2 regions of the Janthinobacterium sp. DSP2-3-3 genome follow, and region 2 is predicted to be linked to the other one. Evidence: predicted binding sites of a transcription regulator. Region 2 holds the regulator's gene; the other holds the start of a gene.
The links. Region 2 encodes sigma-54, which starts transcription at its own class of promoters, with help from an activator protein. Its sites were predicted from a motif close to TGGCANGNAANCTGCTTT; they were not measured.
Positions count from the first base shown of each region.

Region 1: the regulator sigma-54 is predicted to act here: its motif matches at 8,710-8,727, upstream of glnA (type I glutamate--ammonia ligase).

Region 1 is NZ_JAFCWA010000013.1:118,379-130,599, forward strand. It holds gene ACP7DE_RS23140 (sterol desaturase family protein) at 1-592, shown strand, start outside; gene ACP7DE_RS23145 (EI24 domain-containing protein) at 592-1,419, shown strand; gene ACP7DE_RS23150 (competence/damage-inducible protein A) at 1,451-2,236, shown strand; gene ACP7DE_RS23155 (transglycosylase domain-containing protein) at 2,600-5,716, shown strand; gene ACP7DE_RS23160 (glutathione S-transferase family protein) at 5,799-6,404, opposite strand; gene ACP7DE_RS23165 (TAXI family TRAP transporter solute-binding subunit) at 6,536-7,888, shown strand; gene ACP7DE_RS23170 (rhodanese-like domain-containing protein) at 7,979-8,440, opposite strand; gene glnA (type I glutamate--ammonia ligase) at 8,825-10,240, shown strand; gene ACP7DE_RS23180 (DUF4124 domain-containing protein) at 10,424-10,903, shown strand; gene glnL (nitrogen regulation protein NR(II)) at 10,911-11,999, shown strand; gene ntrC (nitrogen regulation protein NR(I)) at 12,048-12,221, shown strand, end outside.
Region 2 is NZ_JAFCWA010000008.1:226,576-238,796, forward strand. It holds gene hpf (ribosome hibernation-promoting factor, HPF/YfiA family) at 209-568, opposite strand; gene ACP7DE_RS17705 (RNA polymerase factor sigma-54) at 638-2,116, opposite strand; gene lptB (LPS export ABC transporter ATP-binding protein) at 2,121-2,876, opposite strand; gene lptA (lipopolysaccharide transport periplasmic protein LptA) at 2,876-3,457, opposite strand; gene lptC (LPS export ABC transporter periplasmic protein LptC) at 3,483-4,094, opposite strand; gene ACP7DE_RS17725 (KdsC family phosphatase) at 4,140-4,673, opposite strand; gene ACP7DE_RS17730 (KpsF/GutQ family sugar-phosphate isomerase) at 4,673-5,707, opposite strand; gene ACP7DE_RS17735 (cation:proton antiporter) at 5,792-7,771, shown strand; gene ACP7DE_RS17740 (DUF484 family protein) at 7,786-8,946, opposite strand; gene ACP7DE_RS17745 (MOSC domain-containing protein) at 8,981-9,841, opposite strand; gene ACP7DE_RS17750 (type II asparaginase) at 9,971-11,065, opposite strand; gene ACP7DE_RS17755 (hypothetical protein) at 11,199-11,693, shown strand; gene ACP7DE_RS17760 (MipA/OmpV family protein) at 11,690-12,221, shown strand, end outside.

The sequences.
Region 1 (12,221 bases), on a different contig from region 2:
GATACTGGACTTCGTCGATTATTGCTACCATCGGGCCTCGCACCATTTCGGCTGGTGGTGGGGCTTGCACAGCCTGCATCACAGCCAGCAAAACATGAACTTGTGGAGCGATGACCGCAACCACTTGCTCGATGACTTCTTGCGCGACGTAGTGATGGCGCTGGTGGCGCTCGGTATTGGCGTGCCGCCTGGGCAATATGTGCTGCTGGTCTCAATTTCGCGCATTCTGCAAAGCTTGCAGCATGCGAATGTGCGGATACACTTCGGCCGCGTCGGCGAGCGGCTGTTGATCTCGCCCCGTTTCCACCGCACGCATCATGCGATAGGCGTGGGGCATGAATCGAAAGGCAAGGGCAGCATGGGCGGTTGCAACTTCGGCGTGGTCTTGCCGATTTGGGATATGCTGCTGGGCACCGCGAATTTCTCGGAGGGCTATGTGCGCACGGGCGTGCGCGACCAGCTGGCCCGTATCGACAGTCATGGCGTGGGCCGGCCGGGGCGCAACTATGGCAGCGGCTTCTGGCAACAACAATGGCTGGGCCTGCGCCGCATGGTGGAATTTGCAAGATTGAAACGAAAAGGACGCCGTTGATGCGTAATGTCTTGAATTCGTATGGCCGCGCCCTGCTGTCGCAATTGCACGGCAAGATACTGCTGCTGAGCGTCGCGCCATTCATCCTGTCGGTGATCCTGTGGGGCGCTCTGCTGTATGTGGGCCTGCAGCCGCTGATCGACAGCCTGCATGCGCTGTTTACCGAATACGATTTCTTCCGCAGCAGCGGCCAGGTGCTGGCCACCTTTGGCCTGGGCGTGCTGAAAGCCGTGATCGTGCCCCTGATCGCCATGTTCATGTTGCTGCCGCTGATGATATTGACGGCGCTGATCTTCATGGGCCTGTTCGCCATGCCGGCCATCGGCCGCCACATTGGCGGGCGGCACTTTCCGCAACTGGACAAGAAACATGGCGGCAGCTTGGCTGGCAGCGTCGGCACCTCGCTGGCCACGTTCTTGCTGTTCATCGTCGTCTGGGTAGTCTTGCTGCCCCTGTACGCGTTTCCGCCCGCCGCATTGGTGGGGCAAGCGGTGCTGTGGGGCTGGCTGACCTACCGCGTGATGGCGTATGACGCCATGGCCGACTATGCCAGCGTGGAAGAGCGCCACGCCATCATGCGCACGCAGCGCTGGCCCCTGCTGGCCATCGGCATGGTCTCCGGCGCGGCCGGCGCCGTGCCGGGCATGCTATGGATGGGCGGCGTGATGTCAGTGGTGTTCTTCCCCTTCCTGGCGGCGTTCGCCATCTGGCTGTATGTATTGATCTTTATCTTTACGGGTCTGTGGTTCCAGTATTACTGCCTGGAAGCACTGTCGCGTTTGCGGGGCGTACGCGGCATGACCGACGTGGCGCCGGCGGACGCTTGAGTATTTTTGTCGAATTCTACGAGGAAGTTCCATGGCTATCGGATTGATCATCATCGGCGACGAAATCCTGTCGGGCAAGCGCACTGACCAGCATTTCCCGAAAGTAGTGAGCATGCTCAAGCAGCGCGGCTTGCAGCTGAGCTGGGCGGAATATGTGGGCGACGAACCGGCTCGCCTGGTCGCCTTGCTCAAGCGCAGTTTTGCCAGCGGCGACATCGTTTTCAGCTTTGGCGGCATCGGCGCCACGCCGGACGACCATACGCGCCAGGCGGCGGCCGATGCGCTGGGTCTGCCATTGGTGCTGCATCCGCAGGGCAAGCTCAATATCGAGCAGCGCATCACGGAAATGGGCGAGGAAGCGGGCGTGTCGGCGGACTTGAACTCGCCGGAAAACCTGCACCGCCTGAAAATGGCGGAGTTTGTCGAAGGCGCCGAGCTGATTCCGAATCCGTACAACAAGATTGCCGGCTTTGCCGTGCGCGAACATTATTTCGTGCCGGGTTTTCCCGTCATGTCCTGGCCCATGATCGAATGGGTACTCGACACGCATTATGCGCACCTGTTCAACCAGGTGCCGCACGCGGAACATGCCTTGCTCGTGTATGAAACGGCCGAGTCCCTGCTGACGCCGCTGATGGTGCGTCTGGAAGCGGAGTTTCCGCTGATCAAGGTGTTCAGCCTGCCCAGCGTGGGCGATGCGCAGACGCGCCGGCATATCGAACTGGGCGTCAAGGGCGAACCGGCGCAAGCGGCGGCCGCCTTTGCGGACATGCGCGCCGCGCTCGACGCCCTGCACGCGGAATACACCACCATCTGAGCTGCTGCCAGCCCGGCGCCGGCGGCTTTTTCGCCAGCGTCCAGTCCGCCTTGCATCTATGTACGCAAGCGTACGTTCCAGGACGTTGTTTTTTTGCGAAAATCTTCAATGAAGCAAGATTTTTGTGTGCGCTCGTCAGTCGTTTTCATGCCGATGTGGTGGAATGGTGAACAGGAGCCTGGCGTGTCAAACGCGGGGTTGCCTGCCTGTGCAGTAGCGTGTTTTTTGATTCATTGGTATGGACATCATGTTAAGCAAGTTTTGTTGTGACCGGCTCTGGCTGGCCCTCGTCTTATCCTGCGCGGAGCGGTATCGCTACCGCATTTTCCGCGCCGTCCAAACCCAACCTTACCCCAGCATCCCATGAAAGACACAGGCGACAACCTGGCCGCGCAAGAGCGGCCCCCCTCTGATCCAGCTGCCGAGGCGCCGCCGCCGGCGAGCCCGCCGAAGAAGCGCCGTTCGCGCATCTGGCCGATCTTTGCCATCATTGTGCTGGCGCTGATCGCCGGCGTGGCGTGGTTCGTCATGCGCGAAGTGCGCACGTCGGCCCTGCAGGCCGAGTTTTTCACGCGCCTGGACCGCCAGGTGACGTTCAAGGTCGAGCCTGGCCCCGCACCGGCGGGCGCCATCCGCTATCCGCAGCATGGTCCGTATGACGAGCGGCTCGGCTATGCCAGCCTGCCGGACTTTATTAGCAAGCTGAATGCGCGCGACTATGCCGTCACGGCGCAGGCGCGCATGTCGCCGAAGATGGTGCAACTGGTCGACCGGGGCATCTTTGCCACCTATCACGAGAAAAACCGCGCCGGACTGACCATCCTCGATTGCCGCGCCGCGCCGCTGTTCGCGGCCAGCTATCCCGAGCGCATGTTCGACAGCTTTGCCGAAGCGCCACCGGCGCTGGTGCAAAGCCTGCTGTTCATCGAAAACCGCGAATTGCTCGACCCGGGCACGCCCGAGCGCAATCCCGCCGTGGAATGGGACCGTTTGAGCAAAGCCATCCTCGACAAGGCGCTGAACCTGTTCGGCGGCCACCGGGGCGGTGGCGGCAGCACCCTGGCCACGCAGATCGAAAAATACCGCCATTCGGAAGACGGCCGCACCAGTTCCATGCAAGACAAGTTGCTGCAGATGATTTCGGCCAGCCTGCGCTCGTACCAGGATGGCGAAAATACCATGGAAGCGCGGCGCAAGATCGTCGTCAATTACCTGAATACCGTGCCGCTGTCGGCCAAAAGCGGTTTTGGCGAGGTCAACGGCATTGGCGATGGCATGTGGGTCTGGTATGGCCGTCCGTTCGCCGAAGTGAAGACTATGCTCAAGGGTAAGATGGACCAACCGGGCAGCGCGCTGGCCTACAAGCAGGCGCTGAGCCTGTTGATCGCGCAGCGCCGTCCCTCGCATTATCTGGTGGCCGGTGGCGCCGACCTGGAAGAATTGACCAACAGCCATCTGCGCTTGCTGGGGCAAGCGGGCGTGATTTCGCCGCAGTTGCGCAATGCGGCCATCGCCGAGAAGCTGCGCCCGTCGACGGCTTCGGGCGTGCAGTCGGAAGCGTCCACTTCGTTCGTCACGCGCAAGGCCTCGAATGCCGTGCGCAATCACCTGGCCAGCATGCTCGGCGATCCGCGCTTGTACAACCTCGACCGCCTCGACCTGAAAGTGGTCAGCACGCTTGACGCGCAGGCGCAAAACGCCGTCACCAAGGTCTTGCGCGAGTTGCGCGATCCGGAAGTGGCAAAAGCGGCCGGCCTGACGGGCAAGGGCATGCTGGGCAATGGCGACCCGGCCAATGTAGTCTACAGCTTTACCTTGCTGCAAAAGGGCGAGCAAGCCAATTTGCTGCGCGTGCAAACGGATAACTTCGACCAGCCGCTCGACATCAACGAGGGCGCCAAGCTCGACCTCGGTTCCACGGCCAAGCTGCGCACCCTGGTGACATATATGGACATCATCGACCAGTTGCACCAGCGCTACAGCGGCATGGGCGCCGCCGAGCTGGGCAAGATTGCCGTCGATCCCAAGGACATGCTGTCGCAGTGGGCGATTGCTTACCTGAAACCATTGCCGCTCGGCGAGGCGCGCAAGCTGCCCGCCATGCTGGCCGCTGCCATGGAACGTAAATATTCGGGCAACCCTGGCGAAGGCTTCTTCACGGGCGGCGGCTTGCACCATTTTGGCAACTTTTCCAAGCTCGACGACAGCCGCATCATGACGCTGCAGCAGGCGCTGCGCCAGTCGACCAACCTGGTGTTCGTGCGCCTGATGCGCGACGTGGCGCGCTACTACATGTTCTCGCGCCCCGATTCCTCGGCCTCGCTGCTGGCGGATGCGGACGACCCGCGCCGCGCGCAGTACCTGAGCCGTTTTGCCGACAAGGAAGGGCGCGAGTTCCTGCACCGCTTCTACCAGAAGTACCGCGGCAAGAGCGTCGACGAGCAGGAAAAGATCCTGCTGGCCAGCATCCGCCCGACCCCTGTGCGCCTGGCGAATATTTTCCGCACCGTCAATCCGAAGGGCACGGTAGCGGAATTCGGCGATTTCCTCAACGCCAACTTGACATCGCAAAACGAAGTGCCGCCCGAGCGCGTTGCCAAGATGTACCAGCAGTACGCGATGGAAAACTGGTCGCTGGCCGACCGGGGATATCTGGCCAATGTGCATCCGCTGGAACTGTGGATGGTGGCGTATCTGCGCCAACACGAAGGTTCCACTCTGTCGCAGATGGTGGCGGCCAGCGAAAAGGAACGCCAGGAAGTGTACAAATGGCTGTTCAATACGCATCGCAAGCATGCGCAGGACCGCCGCATCGCCAACTTGCTGGAAGTGGAGGGCTTTCTGGAAATCCACCGCCAGTGGAAGAAGATGGGCTATCCGTTCGACTCGCTGGTGCCGTCGTATGCGACGACTCTGGGCGCTTCGGCCGACCGTCCCGCCGCGCTGGCCGAGTTGATGGGCATCATCGTCAACGATGGCGTGCGCAAGCCGAGCGTGCGCATTGATTCCATGCATTTCGCCGCCAATACGCCGTATGACACCATGGTCAAGCGGGGCAGCAAGGTGGAGGCGGAACAAGTGCTGTCGCCGGACGTGGCCAAGGCTGTCGCCAAGGCCATCCGAGAAGTGGTGTCGGATGGTACGGCGAAACGGGCGAAGACGGCGTTTGTCGGCGCCGACGGCGTGCCGATCCCCATGGGCGGCAAGACGGGCACGGGCGACCAGCGCTTCGACGTGTATGGCGCCGGTGGCCGCCTGATCGAGTCGCGTTATGTGAACCGTTCGGCCACGTTTGTGTTCAATATCGGCGAACGCTTCTATGGCAGCATGACGGCGTATGTGCGGGGACCGGAATCGAAGAACTACGATTTCACCAGCGCCTTGCCTGTGCAATTGCTGGTGTCCCTGGCGCCGAGTCTGATGCCGCTGATCGAGCCGCCTGCGCCGGCCGAAGGCGTAGCCAGACAGTGCACGAATTAAGGCGCCGTGACAGCTGAAAACCGGCCTTTACGGCCGGTTTTTTTTGAGGAAGAGAAGGATGCATGGACAGCATGCAGCAGATCTAGCCAGCAAATACGGCGGTTTTACCTTCCAGGCGCGCATGGTAGGCGGCAATGGCGGGAGTGTCGGGACGTTGCATCGGCGCCGTCAGCCAGCGCTTGACGGACAGGCCCAGCACGATATCGGCCAGGGTGAACTGTTCACCGCACACATACGCGCCCGTGCGCTGCAATTGCTGCTCGAGGACGCCCATCATCTTGTTCCATCCGGCAATACCGGCCGCCAGCTGCGCCGCATCCTGGTGCACCGGGCTGTGGCGCACCAGCGACATGAAGGCGTAGCGCCAGCTATTGTTGAGGTCACCCATTTGCCAGTCCATCCATTTTTCCACTTCCGCGCGGGCGCGGGGATGACTCGGCAGCAAGTCATCGCGGCCCGCCTGGGCGCACAGGTAACGGCAAATCGTGTTCGATTCCCACAGCACCAGGTCGCCATCGAGCAGCACGGGCACCATGGCGTTCGGGTTCAAGACCAGGAAGGCGGGGTCGTCGGTAGCACGAAAACCGCTGCCCCAGTCTTCGCGTTCGTACGGCAGGTCGAGTTCTTCGCACGTCCACAAGACTTTGCGGACATTGATCGAGGCGGCTTTTCCAAGAATTTTCAACATGCGGGGCTCCAGGGGGCAGGTGATCGATCTGCCACTGTAGCCGAAATGGCCACGCCGCGCATGTGAAAGTGCCTTGCATAGTTGGGCTTTTCTTGGCATCGTAGCCACCCATGAAACCTATGCGCCACCACATGTCCAAAATCCTCGCGTTCAGCCGTTTTTCCGTGCGCGATTTCCTCGCCACCGCCGGTCCCACCCTGCTGCTGGTCGGCGCTTTTTGTGCGCTCGCTTACTGGCTGGTCGACCCTGCGCCGCCGCGCCAGGTGAGCCTGTCGACGGGGCAGGACAATAGCGCGTATGAAGAATTCGGCAAGAAATACGCGGCCACTCTGGCCAAGCACGGCATCAAGGTGAGCTTGCAGCCGTCGCTGGGCTCGCAGGAAAACCTGCAGCGCTTAAATAGCGGCAAGACCGATATCGCCTTCGTGCAAAGCGGCTCAACGGAACACGCGGATGCCGAGCGGCATGGCCTCATATCCTTGGGCAGCCTGTTTACGGAACCCGTCTGGCTGTTCTTGCGCGAAGACAAGGTGGTGACCGAACTGACGCAATTGAAGGGCATGAAGATCAACCTGGGACCGGAAGGCACGGGCGTGCCCAGCTTGTTCCGGCAGTTGCTGTCCGTGAATGGTGTGGAAGCGAACGAGTTGACCGTGAGCGATTTGCAAAACACGCCTGCCACGGTGGAGCTGCTGGAAGGGCGCATCGACGGCCTCGTGTTCAGTTCGGCGCCGGAAGCGCCGCTGATCCAGATGCTGCTGCAAACGCCCGGCATCAAGTTGTTTGATTTTTCGCAAGCCGAGGCGTACACGCGGCGCCTGCCTTTCCTCACGCATGTCGTCTTACCGCGTGGCATCGTTGACCTGGGGCGCAACATTCCCGCGCAGGATTATCACCTGATCGCGCCGACCGCCACTTTAGTCGCGCGCGAAGACTTGCATCCTGCCTTGATCGACCTGTTCGTGCAGGCGGCGGCCGGCATTCATGGCGGTACGGGCTGGTTCCAGCAACAGGGGCAGTTCCCGTCCGCGCGCTATACGGAAATTCCCGTGGCGCCTGAAGCACTGAAGTTCTACAAGGATGGCGCGCCCGTGCTGCAGCGCTATATGAGTTTCTGGCTGGCCAATTTCTTTGACCGCATGTGGGTGCTGGTGGTGGCGCTGGGTGCCTTGATCCTGCCCCTGTCGCGCGTGGTGCCGCCGCTGTACGTGTGGCGCATCCGCTCGCGCGTGTACCGCTGGTATGGCCAGTTGCGCACGGTCGAGCAGGCGCTGGAAGACGTGCCGCAAGAGCAGCGTGCGCAAGTGTATGCGGCGCAGTTGAAGCGGCTGGACCAGATCGAGGAAATGGTCAACCAGATCTCGATTCCCCTGTCGTTTGCCGATGGTCTGTATGGCTTGCGCAGCCACATCAATTTCGTGCGCAAGCGCATCTTGACCTTGATGGGTGAGCATCCTGCGCTTGAAGCGGGCGAGCCGGCCTGAGCACTTAAACGAGGGGGGTCGACAGCTTGCGCCCGAGCAGCGCGGCGGCCCGCCGGATCAATCCCTGTTCAGTTAATCAGGCGGCCAGCGTCAGGCGCCCAGCCAAGGCAATCCCGCCTTGCACCAGCCGCCGATCTGCTTGCGGTGGCCGTCCGCATCCTTGTCGCCTTCGAAGCCTTCGAGGATGTCGAAGCAGTTGATATAGCCGTGCTCTGTCGCCAGCTTGGCGGCATGGCGCGAACGCACGCCGGAGCGGCACAGGAATAGCAGCACCTCGTCCTTGTCGGCCTGGGCAGCCAATTGCGCGAGGAAGTCGGGATTCGGCACGCCGCCCGGATACGTGGCCCACTGTACCGCGCCATGCTGGGTATCGGCGATGTCGACCCGGCCGACCCAGTCGCGCTCGGCATTCGTGCGCACATCGATGAGCTTGACGGCAGCATCGTGCTGCAGCAGCGCATGCGCTTCCTGCGGCGTGACGGCGCCGGCATATGGCGTACCTTCATTGGCCCGGCTGCGGGCGGTGGTCAGGATGTCGGCGGCGGTAGTCATGGCGTCCTCGATGAAAGTGGATAGGTGTGAACGATTATAGTGCGCCGTCCGCGTCCCGCAAACGGGAAGTCACGGTGCACGGCGCGCGCACCACGACAAGGCATTTTTCAGAAATCTGCGAAAAATGCACGATAATAGTGCGTTATTCGTTTTTTGCACTTGCATAGTGCATTCTTGATGTGACGCAAACGCGCGTGAAAATCGCGGGCAGGAAAACTTTCACTGGGATGGCAGTAATTTTGTTGCTGGCGCCAGGGTGCTCCTGAAGCTGGCATGGAATCTGCTATGATCCTTATGAGTTTTGGTGGCACGCAATGTTTGCTTCGCTTCATCAGCCCAGACGCATTAAGGTCGGCTCACCCCACATTCATTTAGGAGATACGCATGGCAATGACAGCCGCAGAAGTCTTGAAGATGGTAGAAGAAAACGAAGTCAAATTCGTTGATTTCCGCTTTGCCGATACCCGTGGTAAAGAGCAGCACGTGACGGTTCCCGTGTCGCACTTCGACATGGATAAATTCGAGTCGGGCCACGCCTTTGACGGTTCTTCGATCGCTGGCTGGAAAGGCATTGAAGCATCCGACATGATCTTGCTGCCGGATCCAAACACGGCTAATATCGACCCGTTCATGGAAGAAACCACGCTGTTCATGCAGTGCGACGTGATCGAACCGTCGGACGGCAAGGGCTACGACCGTGACCCGCGCTCGATCGCGAAACGCGCCGAAGCCTACCTGAAATCGTCGGGCATGGGCGACACCGCCTACTTCGGCCCTGAGCCGGAATTCTTCATCTTCGACAGCGTGCGCTGGAAGATCGACATGTCGGGCTGCTTCGTCAAGATTGGTTCGGACGAAGGTTCATGGTCGACCGGCAAGGACATTGAAGGCGGCAACAGCGGCCACCGTCCTACCGTCAAGGGCGGCTACTTCCCGGTGCCACCCGTGGACAGCTTCCAGGACATGCGTTCGGAAATGTGTCTGATTCTGGAATCGCTGGGTATCCCGGTTGAGGTACATCATCACGAAGTCGCTGGCGCAGGCCAGAATGAAATCGGCACCCGCTTCTCGACCCTGGTCGAGCGCGCCGACTGGACGCAAAACCTGAAATACGTGGTGTGGAACGTGGCGCACAGCTATGGCAAGACCGCCACCTTCATGCCGAAACCTATCGTTGGCGACAACGGTTCGGGCATGCACGTGCATCAATCCGTATGGAAAGATGGCAAAAATCTGTTCGCCGGCGACGGCTATGCCGGCCTGTCCGATTTCGCCTTGTACTACATCGGCGGCATTATCAAGCATGCCAAGGCACTGAACGCGATCACCAACCCGGGCACCAACTCGTACAAGCGTCTGGTACCAGGCTACGAAGCCCCAGTAAAATTGGCGTACTCGGCGAAAAACCGTTCCGCCTCGATCCGTATCCCGCACGTGGCCAATCCAAAAGGCCGCCGCGTGGAAGCGCGCTTCCCGGATCCACTGGCGAACCCGTACCTGTGCTTCGCCGCACTGCTGATGGCTGGCCTGGACGGCGTTGCCAACAAGATCCATCCGGGCGAAGCTGCCTCGAAAGATCTGTACCATCTGCCGCCAGAAGAAGACGCACTGATCCCTACCGTGTGCGCTTCGCTGGAAGAAGCACTCGATGCGCTGGACAAGGACCGCGAGTTCCTGACCCGTGGCGGCGTGTTCAGCGATTCCATGATCGACGCGTACCTGGAACTGAAAATGCAGGACGTGCAGCGCATGCGCATGACCACGCATCCTGCCGAGTTCGACATGTACTACTCGCTGTAATGGCGCCATGCCGGCAACTTGCCGGTAGTGAATAAAAAACGCGGGTGAGGCGATGGTCTTGCCCGCGTTTTTTTATGCAGTACGCCAAGGCGGTGAGAGTGCGGTGTTGTATAGTCGGCCCAGGAACGATATGGCATGTGCCGACAGGAGTGAAGATTGACCAAGCATTACAGAATAGCGCTGATGGCAGGATTGCTGGGCGCGGCGGCACAGGCGCACGCGCAGCTGTATGTCTGCGCCGATGCGCAGGGACACAAGACGTATACGGACAAGCGTGCTGGCGCGCATTGCCAACTGCTCGATTTGCCCGGCGCCATGACGGAGCCGCCACGCAAGACGGCGCCGCTGGCCGGTGTGCCGGCCCGGCCCGCCATGCAGGCAGCCACGGCGGCCCCTGCCGCCGGCGCTTTTCCCAAGGTCGATGGCGCCGAGCAGCGGGCGCGCGACCTGGACCGGCGCCAGATCTTGCAGGACGAATTGCGCAGCGAAGAGCAGAAACTGGCGGCCCAGCGCCTGGAGTTGAACGCCGGACAAGCTGAGCGCCAGGGCAATGAGCGTAACTATGCGAAATATCAGGAGCGGTTGGCGCAGTTGAAGGACAACATTGGCCGAACGCAGCAAAACGTCGAAGCCCTGAAACGCGAGATCGCCAATATCCGATGACGAGACCATGACAATAGACAACCATTCCAGCCGTCCCGCCCACCTGGCCGGCCTTGATTTGCTGGCTTCGGCCGTGATTCTGCTCGATGGCGACGGCCGCATCAGCTATGCCAACGCGGCGGCAGAAAACTTGCTGGAAAGCTCGCTGAAAGCCCTGTCGCGGCAAAAGCTGACGGCGCTGTTCCTCAATCCCGAGGAGCTGGCCGGCATCTGCGCGCAGGCGCTCGAACATAAATTTTCCGATTTGCGCCAGGACCTGAGCCTGGAACGCCTGGGGCGCGAGCCGCTGCGCGTGCACAGCATCATCAGCGCGCTCGATGCGCCGCGCGACAGCGTGCTGATCGAGCTGCGCGAGAACGTGCAGCAGTTAAAACTCGACCGCGAGGAGCGCATCCTCGACCAGAGCCAGGTCAACAAGGAGCTGATCCGCAACCTGGCGCATGAGATCAAGAACCCGCTGGGCGGCATCCGCGGTGCGGCCCAGCTGCTGGAGCTGGAATTGCCAGCCCTGCACCTGAGCGAGCTGCGCGAATATACGCAAGTCATCATCAAGGAAGCGGACCGCCTGCAAACCCTGGTTGACCGCCTGCTGGCGCCGCACCGCCGCCCGCATATCGTGGGCGACGTGAATATCCACGAAGTGTGCGAGCGCGTGCGCAGCCTGATCCTGGCCGAGTTTCCCAGCGGCCTCACCATTTCACGCGATTACGACGCTTCGATCCCCGAGTTTCGCGGCGACAAGGAACAATTGATACAAACCGTGCTCAATATCGCGCACAACGCGGCGCAAGCCCTGGCCGAGCGCATCGAGGCGGGCGATGCGGAGCTGATTTTCAAGACGCGCGTGGCGCGCCAGGTGACCCTGGCCAAGGTCCGTTACGGCCTGGCATTAGACTTGCATATCATTGACAATGGACCGGGCATCGCACCCCAGATCCGCGACCGGATTTTCTACCCGCTGGTATCGGGCAGGGAAGGCGGCAGCGGTTTGGGACTGACCTTGGCGCAAACCTTCGTGCAACAGCACTTGGGCGTGATCGAGTGCGAAAGCCGGCCTGGATACACCGATTTCAGGATCGTTCTACCCTTGCCATAAGCGAGGAGGTATCCCACCCATGAAATCCATTGCGGGACGCACACACTAATGAAGCCAATCTGGATAGTTGACGACGACGAATCAATCCGCTGGGTGCTGGAAAAAGCCCTGGCGCGGGAAAATCTCGCCACCAAGAGTTTTGCCAATGCGCGCGACGCCATCGCCGCACTGGAATTTGACACGCCGCAAGTGCTCGTGTCCGATATCCGCATGCCGGGCGCG
Region 2 (12,221 bases):
GAATATTGCGTTTGACAGGTCCGGGCGCAAAAAAGGGCGCAATGTGCGCCCTTAGTTGATCACAACCGGTTCAAAGTCGCAGGCCGTAGAACACGTGGGAAAACCGTAGCGAGCAGATGTGAGTTGTGGCTGAGAAGCGGAGCTGTGCATATGCACAGTAAGCATCGGAGGCCGCAAATCGCGACGCGCAGTAGGTTTTTTGGTGTTCTTAGGCGGCGGCGAATTCTTCGTCCGAGTTGTCTGGCAGATGCTTGATCGCCTCTTTACCGTGCCCTTGCACTTTGGTTTTGTACTTCATCACTTGCCTGTCCAACTTGTCGATCAGGGTATCGATCGCGGCATACAGGTCTTGCCCCAGGCTTTCCACGTAGACGGTCTTGCCACTCAGACGCAGGTTGACTTCAGCCTTTTGACGTTTTTCTTTCTCTTTGAGGTTATCCACGGTCAGAATCACGGCAATATCGATGACTTGATCGAAATGACGTTTCACGCGTTCCAGCTTCGTTTGTACGTATTCACGGATGGCTGGTGTGACTTCGAGATGATGTCCGCTGATGGTGAGATTCATACACACTCCTAAAGATGATCGGGTTCGTGCGGTCCATCGACTCCGGCCCGCAGAGGAACCGAAAAAAACTTACAAACACTTACGCAGGCTCACTGGCGGAATTTTCAACGCTTCCCGGTATTTGGCAACAGTACGTCGCGCAATCACCATGCCTTGTTCCCCCAGCATGTCCGCAATCTTACTGTCGGATAAAGGATTTTTAGGGTCTTCTGCTCCTGTCAGTTGCACGATCAATGCCCGTATCGCCGTCGATGACGCTTCGCCCCCCGCTTCGGTGGCGACGTGGCTACCAAAGAAATATTTCAACTCAAACATGCCATGCGGGGTCAGCATGTACTTTTGAGTTGTTACCCGCGAGATAGTACTCTCGTGTAAACCCAGTGTATCAGCTATTTCACGGAGCACAAGGGGGCGCATGGCAACGGCCCCATGCGAGAAAAAGTTCTTTTGTCTTTCTACTATCGCCTGCGCCACGCGCAAGATCGTGTCAAAGCGCTGGCGCATATTCTTGATCAGCCACTTGGCTTCCTGCAACTGTGCGCCCATGGCGCCCTCACCTTTGCCCTGCTTGAGCAAGTTGGCGTACATGGCGTTGACGCGCAGGCGCGGCATGACGTCGTTGTTCAGGGTGACTTGCCAGCCATTGCGCGCGCGCTTGACGACGACGTCGGGCACCACGTAATCGGACACATCTGAGGCGAAGACGGCACCCGGATGCGGATTGCACTGGCGAATCACGGTCTGCGCTTCGCGCAAGTCTTCCTCGTCGCAATCAAGGGCTTTTTTCAGCTTGTTGAAATCGCGCTGGGCAAACCAGGCCAGATGCTTTTCCACGATGACGAGGGCCATGCGCCGCGTCACCATGGCGATATGCGGCAAACGCTTGATTTGCAAGGCAAGGCATTCGGACGCATTGCGCGCGCCCACGCCGGGCGGATCGAAACTTTGCAGCAGGGACAAGGCCGTGCGCAACTCGTCGGCGTCGATTTCCAGCTCTTGCGGCAGGCGTGCCAGGATGTCGTCGAGCGACTCTTCCAGGTAGCCATTGTCGTCGAGCGCGTCAATGATCAGCTCGACCAGCGCGCGGTCGCGCAATTCGAGCACCGTCACGCGCATCTGCTCCATCAAATGTTCGCGCAGGGTGCAGTGATGGGCTTCAAGTTGCGGGCGCGAATCTTCGTCGTCGGGCGCCTTGCCCCGGCTCGCCTCGCTCCAATCGCTGTCGCCGCCATCCGCTGCGGCCGGGCTGTCGCCAGCCTCGCCATCAAAGGTCTCCGCTTCGGCCGGCGCTGCAGGCGCCTCCTGGCTTGGCGGCTGGGGCGGTGCATCGGCCGGCGCGGCCGTGGAACTCAAGGCGCCATCGGACAGCAGGCGCAGCGAACGGTCGAGCGGATCGTCGAGGCGCTCGAGCAAGGGATTGTCCGTCAGTAATTGCTCTAGTTCCTGGTGCAATTCCAGGGTAGACAATTGCAACAGGCGTATCGATTGCTGCAACTGCGGCGTCAGTGCCAGGTGCTGCGAAGTGCGCAGCTGCAATGATTGTTTCATTGGCTCACATGCGGAAGTGTTCGCCCAGATAGACCCGGCGTACCGACTCGTTCGCGATGATGTCGTCGGGGCGTCCTGACGCCAGCACCGAGCCCTGGTTAATAATGTAGGCACGGTCGCAGATACCCAGCGTCTCGCGCACATTATGATCGGTGATGAGGACGCCGATATTGCGCTCCTTCAAGAAGCGCACGATACGCTGGATCTCGATCACGGCGATGGGGTCGACACCGGCGAACGGCTCGTCGAGCAGCACGAAACGCGGGTCGGTGGCCAGCGCGCGGGCGATTTCCACGCGGCGCCGCTCGCCGCCCGACAGGGACAGCGCCTGGTTCTCGCGCAACTTTTCAATCTGCAAGTCGGCCAGCAATTTATCCAGGCGCTCCTCGATCTCGGCCTTCTTCAGGGGACGGCCTTCGACGGTCTGGATTTCCAGCACGGCGCGGATATTGTCTTCCACCGTCAGCTTGCGAAACACGGATGCTTCCTGCGGCAGATACGACAGGCCCATCTGCGCGCGGCGGTGGATCGGCAGGCGGGAAATGTCCACGCCGCTGATATCGATGCTGCCGCCGTCCGACGGCACCAGGCCGACGATCATGTAGAACGAGGTGGTCTTGCCGGCGCCGTTCGGACCCAATAGCCCGACCACTTCGCCGCATTCGACTTGCAGCGAAACATCATGCACGACTTGCCGCTTGCCATAGGTTTTTTGCAGCCCGCGAACGATCAGGGTGCTGCCGCAACGAGTATTGTCCATTATTTCTTTCCTGGCGCAGGCGTGGCCGGCGCTTTCTCCGCCGCCGGTGCCTTGGTCTTCGGCTGGATCACCATGCGCACGCTGCCGCCATCCGCGGTACTGGTGCCGCTGTCGGAATTTTCCATCGCAAACACTTCCTTGCGGCTGTCATACGAGATGAAGGCGCCATTGGCCACGTCAGTGACTTTTGTGCCTTCCAGGCGCGTCAGCTTGGCTTTGGAAAACAGTTTCACCACTTCCGTCTTGTTGTCGTATTCCACGCGCTCCGCTTCGCCTTCGACCCACAGATCGCCTGCGCCATCGCGCTTCTGGCGGAAGGTGGCCAGCTTGCCGGGATCGGCCCAGAAGGTAATGAACTGGTAGCCTTGCGGATCTTCCGTGATCAGGGCCCGGCCCGCCTTCATGGTCAAAGTACCCTTGACCAGCACGACGTCGCCCGTCAGGGTACGCACCTGCTTGACGTCATCGACATGGCCGCTACGTGCCGTGATGACGGCTTCCTTCTCGGAATCGGCCTTCTCGGCATGCGCCACGCCCATCATGGCCAGAGAAAATACGGTCAACAGCAAGATGTTCTTCATAGTATGGTTTCCTTGTTTCATTCTGTCATTTTGCCGCCGCGGCCGGGCGCGGTTTCGGCGGGAGGACCATGCGCAGCGCATTCTGCACTTCCACCACGCCGGTAGCGTTATTGGCTTTCATGCCGATGCCATTGATGCGCGAGGCGCCCGTCAGGATATCGACAGGCACGTCCGTTTCCATTCTTTCCTCGTCCGGAAACACCGTCAGCGCTTCCGTCTTGACTGTCAGTTTCTGCGCCTTCGGACTGGCCACGCGGTCGATCACGACATTACGGTGCAGTTGCAGCCGGGTATTGTCCTGGTCGATATGCGCCAATTCCGCATTCATGTTCATCGGCGGCATGCCTGGCGTGAGCTTGCGTACGAAGGGCTGGTCGATATCGGATGAATCGTCCAGCGGATAATGCGTGAGCTTGGTGCCCGATACGATATAGCTGGGCTTGCCCGTCAAGTCCATGCGCACCAGGCTGAAATTGGTGATGAAATAGTCTGGCTCATCCAGATGCTTGCTGGCCGTGATGTCCTGGGCATTCTTGTTCATCACTTCCAACAGCCAAAAACTGCCCAGCGCAAAGACGACGGCCCCCAGCACGGTAAAAATCATGCGCCAGCGATGGGCGCCTCCTGGCTTACGCATAGGATTTCACTCTTTCAAATGTCACTGGCGGCATGGCAATGCGCCTCACTCCAGGAACGGCGCCATGACGCGCGCATAGTTGTCCTGGGCGCGCAGCAGGAATTCACAGATCTCGCGCACCGCGCCGCGGCCGCCGCCGGCCTGCGTCACATGGTGCGCCAGGCCCTGCACTTCCGGACGCCCGCCCGGCACGCTGACGGCAAAGCCCACGCGGCGCAGGATGGGCGCATCGATGACATCGTCGCCGATATAACCGCATTGCTCTTCCGTCAAGCCCGTCAGCGCCAGCAGTTCGCGAAACGGCGTCAGCTTGTCGTGGCCGCCCTGGTGCACATGGGTAATGCCCAGGTCTTGCGCGCGGCGCGCCGTGATGGCCGAGCGGCGCGCGCTGATGATGGCCGTCTGCACGCCCGATTCCTGCAGCAGCTTGATGCCCAGGCCATCATACACATTAAACGTTTTCATCATCTCGCCATCCGGGCCGAAATGCAGGCTGCCGTCGGTGAGCACGCCATCGACGTCAAAGATCATCAGTTTGACCTTGGCCGCGCGCGCCAAGTTGTCCGCTACGCTGTCCATCAGATCACCTTCGCTTGCGTCAGATCATGAATATGCAGGGCGCCCACCAGCTTGCCGTCGGCATCGACGACCAACATCTGGTTGATGCGGAACTGCTCCATCACGGCCACGGCGTCGACGGCCAGGCGCTCGGGCGCGATGCTGCGCGGCTGCGCATGCATGACGTCGCGGATCGCCACTTGCGTGAAATCCTGCACGCGCTCGAACATGCGGCGCAAGTCGCCATCGGTGAACACGCCCACAGGGCGGTCATTCGCATCGACGACGGCCGTCATGCCCATGCCCTTCTTCGTCATTTCTTCCAGCGCCTGCAGCAAGGACGCGTCCACGGGTACCTTGGGCACCCGTTCGCCGCTGCGCATGACGTCATGCACATGCGTCAGCAGGCGACGGCCCAGGGCGCCGCCAGGATGCGAGCGGGCGAAATCTTCTTCCTTGAAGCCGCGCAAGTCGAGCAAGGCCACGGCGATCGCATCGCCCAGGGCCAGGGTCACGGTGGTGCTGGCCGTCGGCGCCAGGTTCAGCGGACAGGCTTCTTTCTCAACAGAAATATCCAGGTGTACGTCGGCCAACTGGGCCAGGCTGGAGTTCGGTTTACCCGTCATGGAAATGAGCACGCCGCCCATACGCTTGACGACGGGCATGATGGCCATCAGTTCCGACGATTCGCCGGAGTACGATATGGCAATAAAAGCATCTTCCGAGGTGACCATGCCCAGGTCGCCATGGGCCGCTTCGGCCGGATGCACGAACAGGGCCGGGGTGCCGGTGGAAGCGAGGGTGGCGGCAATCTTGCGCGCGATATGGCCGGACTTGCCGATGCCGGAGACGACGACGCGTCCCTTGCATTGCAACAACATCGCCACGGCGCGGCCCACGCTGTCGTCCGTGGCCAGGCGCGTGTGCAGCGCAACGATGGCGTCGGACTCGATCTGCAAGGTGGTACGGGCCAGCGCGACGGCGCGCTCGATCGTCGCTTGCATGTCAATTCGATCAAAAGCTTTCAGCATTGTTTTTTCATGGGTTACACTCATGCCCAAAGTATAAACGAATTAGGAAAGCAAAAAACTTGCCAGTCACAACAAACAACGATTTCCATTGACCGTACCGGGCAACCCATGTTTTCCTCGCTTGAACTGACCCTGATGTTACTCGGCAGCGCCGTGCTGGGCGTGGTCGCTTTCAGAATGTTGCATTTGCCGCCCATGCTGGGCTACCTGGCCGTCGGCATCGTCATCGGCCCCCACGCGCTGGGCCTGGCAGCGGAAAACGAGGCCAGCCACACCCTGGCCGAGTTCGGCGTCGTCTTCCTGATGTTTTCCATCGGGCTCGAATTCTCTCTGCCCAGGTTCCTCGCCATGCGGCGCATCGTCTTCGGCCTTGGCATGGCGCAGGTGGTCACCACCATCGTCGCCACCGTCGTCTTCGGCTGGTTCGTCGGGCGCTACCTGTCCGCCTACGTCCACCTGAGCTGGCAAGCCGCCTTCGCCCTGGGTGGCGCGCTGGCCATGTCGTCGACGGCCATCGTCTCGAAAATGCTCACGGAACGGCTGGAGCTGGAAAGCGAACACGGCCGCAAGATCATCGGCATCCTGCTGTTCCAGGACTTGGCCGTGGTGCCCCTGCTGATCCTGATTCCCGCCCTCACGCGCGATTCGGACAACCTGGCCGAAACCCTGGCCTGGGCGGGCGGCAAGGCCTTGGTCGTACTCATTTTGCTCTTGTTCATCGGCCAGAAGCTGGTGCGGGGCTGGCTGACCATCGTCGCCAAGCGCCGCTCGCAAGAATTGTTCATGCTCAACCTGCTCTTGATTACGCTGGGCGCGGCCTGGATCACGGAACGGGCCGGGCTATCGCTGGCCCTGGGGGCGTTTGTTGCCGGCATGCTCATTTCCGAGACGGAATTCAAGCACCAGGTGGAAGAGGATATCAAGCCGTTCCGCGACGTGCTGCTGGGCCTATTCTTCATCACCGTCGGCATGCTGCTCAATATCCGCGTCGTGCTCGACAACTGGTGGCTCGTCTTGCTGCTGCTGTGCGGCCCCGTGCTGCTGAAATTCGCCCTGATCGCGGGCCTGGCCCGGCTGTTCGGTTCCAGCAACGGCGTGGCCTTGCGCACGGGGCTGGGACTGGCGCAGGCGGGCGAGTTCGGCTTTGTGCTGCTGAACCTGGCTGGCGGCATCAAGCTGATGGACCCGTTCGTCGTGCAGGTGGTGCTGGCCTCGATGGTGCTGTCGATGCTGGCGGCGCCCTTCCTCATCGCCAAGTCCGACGCCATCGTCATGAAACTGGCGGCCAACGATTGGATGATGCAATCCTTGGCGCTCACCAAGATCGCCACGCGCACCATGGCGTCGCAGAAACACGTGCTGATCGCCGGCTTCGGGCGCAGCGGGCAAAGCCTGGCCACCCTGCTGGCAGAGGAAAAGATCGAATACCACGCGCTGGACCTGGACCCGGAACGGGTGCAGGAAGCGCAACTGGCCGGTGCCCACGTCTCGTATGGCGACGCGGGCCGGCGCGAAAGCCTGGTGGCGGCCGGCATCTACCGGGCCAGCGCCGTGGTGATTACCTACGCCAACACACCCTCGGCACTGAAGTTATTGCATCTACTTAAAGAAATGGCGCCGACTTTGCCCGTTATCGTGCGCAGCCACGACGACACCGACCTCGACCTGCTGAAAACCGCGGGCGCGGCCGAAGTGGTGCCGGAATTGATGGAAGGCAGCCTGATGCTCGCTTCGCACGCGCTGATCATGATGGGCGTGCCGCTGCGCCGCGTGGTGCACCGGGTGCAGGCGGCGCGCGAAGAGCGCTACGCCTCCTTGCGCGGCTATTTCCACGGTTCCAGCGACGCGGGCGACGATGCCGAGTTGGAACGCCTGCATACGGTCACCATCAACGAGGGCGCGCACTGCGTGGGTTTGCCGTTGAGCACGATCGACGTGGCTGGCTGCGGCGCGTTTGTTACGGCCATCCGCCGCGGCCGCGGCAGCCTTGATGTTACCCCCGAGACGCGGCTGGCCAGCGGTGACGTGGTGGTGCTGCGCGGCACGGCCGATGCCGTGGCCAAAGCGGAAACATTGCTATTGAAATAATCAACCGATCTTGGTCAGCCCACCTGCGCCTGCCAATTGACGACTTTGTTGCGTCCGCCCGCCTTGGCCTGGTACAGGGCCTGGTCGGCGTGCGCCACCAGTTGCTGCGCCACCGTTTCGATGGGTAGCAGCGCCGCGTTCGCTTCCAGGCTGGCCACGCCGATCGACACGCTGACCCACGCTTGCGCGCTGCCCGGCAAGTCAAACATGGTGCCGGCGATACTGGCGCGGATGCGTTCGGCGACAAACGTCGCGCTATCGAGGGCGGCGTCGATCAGCAGCACAACGAATTCCTCGCCGCCGAAGCGGCCCAGCGCATCGGAGCGGCGCAACTCCGTGCGGATGCGCGTAGCCACTTCGCGCAGCACTTCATCGCCACCCTGGTGGCCATAGGTGTCATTGACCAGCTTGAAATGGTCGATGTCGATATACATGCATGAGATGCAATAATTCTGGCGCCGCGCGCGGGCGATTTCTTCCAGCAGGCGGCGGTCGATATAGCGCCGGTTATAGACGCCCGTCAAGGAATCGGTCAAGCCGATGTATTTCAGCATTTCATTGCTGATCACGTTTTCCAGGCAAATGGCGATGATGGAGGCCATGTGCTTGATGAAATCCGTGCCCAGCGAGGGCGTAAAGCGCATCACGTCGCCGCTGGCCAGGTTCAGGCTGCCAATCAGGCGCTTGTTGCGCAGCAAGGGCACCAGGGCCACGCTGCGCAGGGGAGCGTCGATCTGCGGAAAGCGCGGGCCATGCACGGGTGCATCGAACTGTCCCAGCAGCGGCAACGGCGGCAAGGCCGCTTGCCCCTCGGCCACGGACGCCGGCGCAGCAAAACCCAGCTCCGCCACGGCATGCACGAACAGCAACTGCGGAAAGGCGCTGAAATCGACGCCCAGCTTTTCCATCACCAGCACAATATCGTCATCCTCGTCGAGCAGGCTCAGGGTGACGCCGTCGAGGTCGGAAATCACGGGCAAGGTGCGAAAAATGGTGCCTATCAATTCGGGAAACGTGGACGCGCTGACGATTTCCAGGTCAAACGCCTGGTGGCGGCACATGATGTCATGGTTGCGCTCGACCTGTTCCAGCAGGAAAGCCATGCGCGCGCGCAAGGCCTGGTTTTCGGCTTCGAGGCTGGCAATGCGCGGGTCCGGCGGTATTGCTTGATTCATAGAAACCTTAAACCCTTCTGTACGGGCGCCATGCTTAAAATGCCAGTTCGAAACCGATGTCCTGCCCTACCACGATACGCTCGTCGCCGCCGTCGGTGACGATGGCGTTCATGCCGAAGCAGATGGCGCCATCGAGCTCGGGCTTGGCGCGATAGCCATGCATGACGTCGAGCGGGTCCGGTCCGGGCACGCCTGTGGCCTGGTCCACCGACGGAATCGGACAGCGCGAGCACGGCTTGACGGGTTTCAAGGTAGTCGCGCCGAATTGCAGGAACTCGGCGTAGTCTTCCTCGAAGGCGCCGATATCGCCGATCACCAGGTTGGGACGAAAACGGTTCATCGGCAGCGCTTCGCGGCCGGCGGCACGAAGTTTATCATTGACATCGTCGAGCGAGGCGGTACCCGCTATCAGCACCGGGTAGCCATCGGCAAACATAGTCGAGGCGGCCACGCCATCCGTCCCATTCGCCCATTCTGTGCTGGTGGCGCGCACCACGTCCGGGTGAAAGCGCACCAGGCGGCACGGCACGCCGATGGCGTTGGAAAACCAGGTGGCCGTGACCTCGTCGCAATCGTAGGCGCGCACGGTATCGTCCCACACCTGCACCTCCAGCATGGGCGCCAGTTGCGGATGCGGCAAGCCCAGCGCGATTTCCAGGCGCAGCATGCCCGGCGCGCGCAATTCGAGCGTGGTGGCCTTGATGGACGGCACGATCAGCGCCATGCGCGGATGTTCGCGCTGGGTCAGGAAGCGGCCCTGCAGGTCCACCACCATCCATTCGCGGTCGAACACATGCTCGCTCATCAGCCCGGAATGCGTAAGCACTGCCTCCTGCAAGTGGATGCCGGCGCACGATTTGATCGGATACAGGATGATGTCGGACAGGATAGCCATGGACAGGGGGACAAGGAACAGTATTGCTGCTTCTGCCAGGAAGTTATTCAGAACCGAAGTATGGCAGCAAAGCGGGCAAGCGTAAATCAGCCAGGCTCAACCAATGAGGCTGGCCTGGCGCGACAAGGATCAATACGTGTAGAAAATACGCTGGATTTCTTGCGTACTATTCGTTTTGGTCAAGGCCAGCATCAGCAAGATGCGGGCCTTTTGCGGGTTCAGGGTGTCGGACACGACACTGTCGAGTTCATCGTCGTTGGCTTCGCCATTACGCGCCACGATGCCCTGGCCGACGCGGCTCGAGCGCACGATCAGCACGCCCTTCTGGCGCGCTTCCACCAGGGCCGGCTTCATTTGCGCGGCCACGCTGCCATCGCCCACGCCCGCGTGGATGATGCCCTTGGCGCCGGCGGCAATGAAGGCGTCCATGCCGATCCGATTCATGTTGGCGTAGCCATACACGATGTCCACTTGCGGCAGAGCATCGAGCTTGCTGATGTCAAATTCCGATTCCAGCGTGTGCTTGCGCGTCGACTGGCGGTAGAAAAAGGCCTTGCTGCCCTGGATATAGCCGAGCATGCCCAGTTCCGGCGACTTGAAGGTGTCGGTCGTCGAGGTGTTCGTTTTGGTCACTTCGCGCGCGGCGTTGATCTGGTCGTTCAATGCCACCAGCACGCCCTTGCCCACGGCTTCCTTGCTGCCTGCCAGCATCACAGCGTTGTACAAGTTGATGGGGCCGTCAGCCGAGATGGCGGTCGACGGACGCATGGCGCCCACCACCACGACCGGTTTATGGCTTTTCACGGTCAGGTTCAGGAAATACGCCGTTTCCTCGATGGTGTCGGTGCCGTGCGTGACGACCACGCCATCGACGTCGTTCGAGGCCAGCAACACGTTGATGCGCTTGGCCAGCGCCAGCCAGTGGCTATTGCCCATGCTTTCGCTGGCGATCTGGAACACTTGCTCGCCTTTCACATTCGCCACTTTTTTCAATTCCGGCACGGCCGCGATCAAGCGCTCGACGCCCACGGTGGCCGAGGTGTAGCCGACGGTGGTGGTGCTATCGGCGCCGCTGCCGGCGATGGTGCCACCCGTGGCCAAAATCACCACATTCGGCAATTTGACGGCCGCTTGCTGCGCGCGCGCCGGGGAAGCGGCGATAAAGCCCATCAGCAAGGTAGCCAGCATCAGCTGTGCACAAGAATGAAATTTGCGTGAAAACATGGTGCTCCCGTGAGGTGTACTGTCAAAAATAACAAAGTCGTATGCAAATTATATGTCATCCGTGCGCGGGTAAATTTCCAATTCATGCGTAGCGTGCAAACGTGCGCGCCCGCCCATGCGCTACAGTGGCGCCATGTCCACACTGCCGCCCATCCGATCCTGTCTCGTCCTGCCGTTTATCTTGATGGCGCTCATTGCCTGCTCCACGCAAATCGAACTGCGCACGGCGGCGGAGCAAGAGCAGTTCGCGCGGGAAGCGGCCAGCCGGGGCGACTGGGCACAAGCCATGCGCAGCTACGCAACCGCGGCCGACAATGTCGAACTGGGCCAAGGCGACCTCGCTTGGCGGGCGCGGCTGCATCACCAGGCGGGACGCACCGCCAGCGGGGCCTGCCGCTACGATGCGGCCGAGTTTCATTTCCGGGAAGCCATCGCGCTGGCGAAGCACAGCACACAATCGAGCGCCCTCAGCTACAAGGCGCTGATCGACCTGTATGACCGCCAAGGCAAGGCGACGCAAGCCTTGGCCGTGCGCAATGAACTGGGCTGGCATCAAGCGCAGGCACTGGGCGCCTTTGCCGACCTGGAATCGCTGCCTGTCGGCAAGCCTTGCGGAGTCCCTCGATGAACGTCGCGCCTACCTTGCTGGCCGCCTCCGTCCTCTTCGCCGCCATGGCGCCCGTGTGCGCCGCAGAGCCAGCGTTGCCCTTATGGGAAGCGGGCGTGTTTGGCGGCACGGCCGTCACGCCCGCCTATCCCGGCGCCAGCGAGCGCTCGACGCGCAGCCTGGCCCTGCCCTATTTGATTTATCGCGGGAAAATCTTGCGCGCCGACCGCTCCGGCGTGGGCGCGCGCCTGCTCGATACGGACCGAGTGGAATTCGACGTGGGCTTCGCCCTGTCCTTGCCGGCCAGATCCAGCGACGTGCCGGCCAGGCGCGGCATGCCGGACTTGGGCACCCTGGTGGAGTTTGGCCCGCGCCTGAAAATCAAGCTGGCCGAACCGACCCGCAACAGCCGCCTGGGTCTGGAACTGCCCTTGCGCGCCGTCATCGAAGCGCGCGGCGGCCTGCGCCGCCAGGGCGCCACGTTCGAGCCGCGCCTCGTGTACGCGCTGCAAGGCGATCGGCAGGCATGGCAACTGGACGCCAGCGTCG